Bdellovibrio bacteriovorus: one gene and its partner. The protein of the gene in region 1 interacts with the protein of each later gene in a pairwise test. Links are inferred from orthologs where the notes say so. Each region holds a gene or a part of one and is shown in the gene's direction. Other genes may lie near its edges.

The links. Proteins that work in one complex are often made in the same cells at the same time.
Region 2: the proteins of AZI87_RS06635 (region 1) and AZI87_RS07875 interact in binary tests that used the Escherichia coli proteins (3 or more experiments, as listed by UniProt). The link is inferred for Bdellovibrio bacteriovorus from one-to-one orthologs.

What each region holds. Positions count from the first base shown.
Region 1 is NZ_LUKD01000001.1:1,378,115-1,381,161, forward strand. The notes cover bases 1-2,974. They hold AZI87_RS06635 (helix-turn-helix domain-containing protein), read left to right. Parts: upstream 1-913; coding sequence 914-2,035; downstream 2,036-2,974. Other genes in these bases: AZI87_RS06625 (class I SAM-dependent RNA methyltransferase), read left to right, coding at 1-144; AZI87_RS06630 (tetratricopeptide repeat protein), read left to right, coding at 168-914; AZI87_RS06640 (ArnT family glycosyltransferase), read left to right, coding at 2,038-2,974. In the rest of the region: more of AZI87_RS06640, read left to right, coding at 2,975-3,047.
Region 2 is NZ_LUKD01000001.1:1,630,005-1,633,059, forward strand. What follows is about bases 27-3,008. They hold AZI87_RS07875 (rod shape-determining protein), read left to right. Parts: upstream 27-986; coding sequence 987-2,030; downstream 2,031-3,008. Other genes in these bases: AZI87_RS07870 (hypothetical protein), read left to right, coding at 27-908; AZI87_RS07880 (hypothetical protein), read left to right, coding at 2,044-2,511; AZI87_RS07885 (hypothetical protein), read left to right, coding at 2,495-3,008. Outside these bases: more of AZI87_RS07870, read left to right, coding at 1-26; more of AZI87_RS07885, read left to right, coding at 3,009-3,055. UniProt on the Escherichia coli protein: Forms membrane-associated dynamic filaments that are essential for cell shape determination. Acts by regulating cell wall synthesis and cell elongation, and thus cell shape.

The sequences.
Region 1 (3,047 bases):
TCCTTGGCTCGAGATCTTAACTGGTTCTTTGCTTGGGCGCAGAAGCTGGGCAAATCGGCAAAGCTCGCAAGGGTGCAAACCTTTGAAATGTTCCCTCAGACCGACCATGTTGAGACTATTGCAGAGCTCAGGGTTGACTCTTAGTCTTCAAATGATACCTTTTTAACATGCGTAAATGGATTCTCGCACTGACTCTTTTATCTGCACTTGGATGTGCCAGTCAGGACAAGCAAAAAGCTGATTTGTACTTGCGAATGGGTGCTGCTCAAATGGAAAGCGGCAACTATCCGTACGCGCTTCGCGACCTTCTTAAAGCAGAAGAACTTGATCCTAAAAATGCGGCGACTCAGAACAACCTGGGCCTCGTCTACTTTTTCCGTGAACGTTATGACTTAGCCGAAAAGCATTTACACCAAGCTTTAGAGCTTGAGCCTAAATACACTGAAGCCCGCAACAATCTTTCTCGCGTTTTAATTGAACAAGGAAAATATGCGGATGCTGAAAAAGAACTTCGCGTTGTTTTAGCAGACTTAACTTACCCTACACCAGAAAAAGCCTACATAAATTTGGGTCTGGCGAAGTTCAATCAAAAGGACTTCACGGGGTCGCGCAGTGCTTTCACCAAAGTACTCAACGTAAATCCCGATGACTGCATTGGGAACACTTACTTCGGCCGTACGTTCTTTGAAACTGAAGATTATGCGCGCGCAGCAGAAGCTTTGGATCGCGCGATCGGCTTCTGTCAAAAAAGCCTTTATGATGAACCTCACTACTACAGTGCTTTGGCTTACTACCGCCTTGGAGACAAATCCAAATCGGTGGCTCGTTTTGAAGAGCTTATAAAGTATTACCCTACCGGGAAATACCGTGAAAAAGCCAAAGGCATGCTCAGCTTGATTCGAAAGGGACATTAATGAAAAAAACCGGTGAAATTTTAAAGAAAGCCCGCGAGCAAAAAGGCCTGTCTCTGCATGAAATTGGTCTTTCTTTGAAAATTAACAGCAAGGTTTTAAAAGCCATCGAAGAGGGTGATGATTCTCAATTGCCTGCGAAAACTTTCTTGCGCGGTTTCGTACAAAGTTACGCAAATTTCCTGCAACTGGATTCAGACAAGGTTTTGGAAGTGTTCTATGAAGAGATGGGCTCAACAAAACCAAAACCTTATATCCGTGAAGTAGAAACGCCTAAATCTGAAGTTACCGAAACACGTCCAAGTTCAAGCGTTACAAGCACTGAGAAGCCGACCGAGACGGATGCCGAAGCCACGGTCACACCGATTCGTCGTGCAGCGCCCGCTTCATCGGGAAAATCGGATCTAAAATCCCTTCAAGAAAATAAATCCACTAAAACCATCGCGATTATTGGTGTAGGGGTCGTGCTTATTGGCCTTATTCTTTTCACAAAAAAGATGATCGATAAGTATTCTAAAGAAGCTGAAGTTCCAAGCGGTGAAGTTGCGCAAACAATGGAAGGTGCAACACCAGTGACGGCTGAAACACCAACGGTGACTGATGTTGACACCAATGGAGATGCAAGCCCGCTGACAAATTTAACGGCGAGCCCGACGCCAGCAGCTCCGTCGAGCCAGGCTTCTCCAACACCAACAGCCTCTCCGCTTGTGTCGACGCCAACTCCAACGCCTTCACCAACACCGGTTGCTGCGGCATCACCAACTCCAACCGCGACTCCGAAGGCAAGTCCTACGCCAAGCCCGACAGCTTCGCCGACGGCAACTCCAGTAGCAACAGCAAGTCCAACACCAAGTCCTACGCCGACTCCGTCGCCCACACCGAAAGAGACGAATAAACCCGTTGAACTTATCGTAGAGGCTTTGGATACAGTTGAAATTGAGTACTCTGCCCCGAACGGGAAGCCGCAAAAGATCCGTCTGTCTGCTGAACAAGTTCATACTTTCAAAAGCAAAAGTGGTCTTCGCATCAACTTCTCCAATGGTGGTGCCGTGAATCTGATCCACAATGGACGAGAAATCGGCATCCCTGGTGATTTGGGTAAGCCTATTAAGTTGAGCTACTAATCTTGAAAGATTTCCGCCGCATTTGGGCTATCAGCCTTATTGTAAAACTGATTCTTGCGGCACTTATTCCCTTAAGTGCCGACGAAGCCTATTACTGGGTTTGGTCGCAAAGACTTCAGCTCAGTTATTTCGATCATCCCCCGATGGTCGCTTGGTTGTTTTATCTAGGTCAAATTTTTGAACCTTTCATGCACGCCGTTCGATGGCCCGCCGTGATTTTAGGTCATGGAATGTTGGCGGTTTGGTATTACATACTGAAAGATCATGTTCCGTTTGAGAAGATCAAGGTGTGGGTTTATCTTGCTTTATTCTCTCCCCTTTTAGGATTTGGATCCTTGATCGTCACGCCTGACTTGCCGGTGATGTTCTTCTGGTCGCTATCGATTTTGTTGGCACTCAAAGCACTTCAAGAAAAATCACTGGGAATTTACGCCGCTTTAGGGGCAAGTTTAGGTTTAGGATTCTGTGCTAAATATCACATCGTCCTTTTTGTGCCCTGCCTTTTGGTTTATCTATTCGCCGAAAAAAAATGGAAAGAAGTGCGCATTTCGGGCGTACTACTTACGGTCATCACGGGTTTAATTTTCTGTGCGCCAGTGATCCTTTGGAACGTTCAAAACAACTTCGCCTCTTTTGAATTTCAATTAAAACACGGCTTAGAAAAAAGCAGCTATAATCCTGAATGGACGCTTTCTTACGTCCTTGGCCAAATACTGATTCTTTTCCCGTTAGTATTCTGGGCAGCTTTGCGTTCAAAGGTTCCTGCGAGTTTGCGTTGGCTTTATTACTTCGGTTGGGGACCTCTTTTGTTCTTCTTCCTGACTTCTTTCCGCGCCCTTGTGGAAGCCAATTGGCCAATCATCGCTTATCCTGCGGTTTTAGGCTTAGCTCTGTTTCACGAAAGAATTCAGAAGTGGCTTAAATATTACGTCATTTTTTGGGGAAGCATTATCGCTCTTGTGCTTGCGACACTTTTTACACCCGCACTTCGCAAGCTGAATGATAAAGTTAA
Region 2 (3,055 bases), 250 kb from region 1 along the record:
CTCCCACTTCTATCGGTTACGAAGAGCTGACTTACGAGTTTAAATTTAATGGCTGTACGACGGGTAAGCACAAACTTCTTTCAAAAAAAGAATTCTGTGATGCTTTACTAAACGATGCGCTTAACAACAACTGCGCGCGTGAATTGCGTATTGAGCACTACAACCGTCAGTGTACGGCGACTCAACCAACGAGTGCCGGCAGCTTACTTCCTGCTAGCGCCGCTCGTTGTATTGTTAGCGGAATGGATTTGAAAGACCGTACCTTCTTAGACAACATGAATCCTTTTAATCCGCAACGTCGTCAAAGTGTGCGCGATATGTTTTGGAATGGAAGACAATCCCAAGCTTATGATCTTCTTTTTTCTAGCAATTCGTATGGCCGAGCTCGTTTCTTAGTTTCGCCCGCTCAAGGCGGTCGTTCTGCCCAAGGCGAGATCCTTTTGCAGCAGCAAAGAGGCGATGATGCGTTTTCTGCCCGTGGCGGGATGGGCTCCTCCCTCCGCATGGTCGTGACAAACTTTACTGACGAAAAAGAAGTCGATGCTGTGTGCATCTCTGACAAAGCTTTCCGCGTTGCCAAAAAAGATTTAAGAACCGTGAAGTGTTCCTTCCGTTTGGGTGGCGCTCACGATCGCAACTCAACAGTTCGTGAAGAGGTTTTGACATGGGACTTAGTAAGTTCTGTGCAAAAAGAAATCTTCCGTACCCGTCGCAGTGGATCCATCGTCGTGAAGCTGAAACCCGCTACCAATGGGGAAGAGGAGCGCATCGAAGTTGAAACTGTGGAGCTCGACATAGACAAAACATTCAAGGCCGAAGCGTCCCTGAATGAAGGTCTGGAAATCCGCTACCAAGGTCGCCAGACCCGTGCCGACTTCTCTCTTCAATGTGCGCCCGCGTCAAAATAACTGCAAGTCGGGGCTAAATATCTGCATTGACTCTGCTTTTCATCGCTCCTAGACTTGAGATGAAAAGAGAGAGTCCGCATGAGTTTTTTTGACAAAGTTCAAGATTATTTTTCGAATGATATTGCCATTGACCTTGGCACCGCTAACACCCTTGTTTACGTAAAAGGACGTGGAATTATTCTCGACGAGCCTTCTGTGGTTGCGGTTCAAAAAAATTATCGCGGAATGCAAAACCGTGTTCTAGCGGTAGGTAAAGAAGCCAAAGATATGTTGGGTCGTACACCTGGCAGCATCGTCGCAATTCGCCCCATCAAAGACGGCGTTATCGCGGACTTCGAAGTCACTCAGTCCATGTTGAAATACTTCATCGGAAAATCTTTGGGCGAGAAAAAATCTTTCATCCGTCCTCGTATCATCATCTGCGTTCCTTACGGAATCACGCAGGTGGAAAAACGTGCCGTGAAAGAAGCTGCTCAATCCGCAGGAGCACGTGAAGTTTATTTGATCGAAGAACCAATGGCAGCCGCGATCGGTGCAGGTCTTCCAATCACAGAACCATCTGGAAACATGGTTGTGGATATGGGTGGCGGTACGACAGGTGTTGCTGTGATCTCTTTGGGTGGTATTGTTTACTGTAAATCTATCAAAGTTGCGGGCGATAAATTCGACGAAGCAATCGTGAACTACGTTCGTCGCCAGTTCAACTTGTTGATCGGTGAAAGAACAGCTGAAAATATCAAAATCCAAATCGGTAACGCTTATCCATTTGAAGAAGAAAAATCGATGGAAATTAAAGGTCGTGACCTTGTTGCCGGTGCTCCAAAAACTATCGAAATCACTTCTTCGCAAGTGAACGATGCTTTGATGGATCCTTTGTCTGAAGTAGTTGATGCTGTTCGTACGGCGCTTGAAAAAACTCCACCGGAATTAGCTTCTGATATCGTTGATAACGGTATCGTACTTACGGGCGGTGGTGCTTTGCTAGCGAACCTTGATGTGTTGCTAAGAGAAAGAACAGGTCTTCCCGTTTCTATCGCAGAAGATCCTTTAAGCTGCGTAGTAATGGGTTCTGGTAAAGTTCTCGACCAGCTTGATCTTCTCAGACAGCTTACAGTCGACTAACATATAAGGAATTATGACCGAGGCTGACGTACAATCTATCGCTTTGTTTTTCTACTTTGCTTTGCTCGATGATCAAAAAGCGATAGAGGCTTCGTCTCAGGCTCTGGCCCTTGGTCGAGCTCGTAAGCAAAGAAATCCTGACTTAAAAAACTCCGTCGCCATTGTAGCCGCTACGAAAACTGTGTGGGATCGATATAAGTCCCGCGTGGCGCGCGGCCGTCCCAATACATCCGTTGAATCGGGTTGGCTGATTCCTGATGGGACTGATTTAGGTCCTTGGCGTGAATTTCAAAAATCAGCATCTGAAGACGAACTGCTGACGGTGATCTGGTCTAAAATTTTAAAACTTGAAGATGATGATATTTCTGAAGGCTTGGGGATCACTCAAGGAACGATTCGTTACCGTTTGGGTCGCGCTCTTCGTAAATTGGGCAGCATGACTCAGGCAGTGGGTAAGTTAAAGCATGGCACAGGAAAATAACATTCCTCTTTCAAAAAAAGGAAAAAGAGAGATCTCTCCTTTTATTGGGCATGAGCTGCTTTACGATTATCTTACTGGTTCCTTAGACAAAGACCGTCGTTTGGCGGTGGAAGATCACGTTAAATTTTCCCGAGACGCCCAGTTAGATCTTACTAAAATTCAAAACGGTCAGGCGTATGCGGAAAAGCTCGCAGACACTGTCGTGTCTCAACACATCATTGGACAAATCAATGCTCCTTCAAGTTATATGTCGGTGCTTATGCAGAAGTCGAACTTCGATAAGTGGCCACAAGGTTTGAAGTGGGGCTTAGAGGCTTTAGTCGTCGTCGTTGGAATCGTAGTATTGTTATCGATCACTCCTTGGCAGAAAGTTATGGAGCTGAGTACGACGACAGGTTCAAAAGAAGTGGTCTTAGCGGAAGTATCTAAAACTGGAACTTCGACAACGGTTGAAGATCAACCCCAGTTTGTGGACGAAGGTGTGAAGGAAACTTCAACGCCAGCACCGACCGCTCCTGTGCAAGATACGGCGAAGCCAACGACA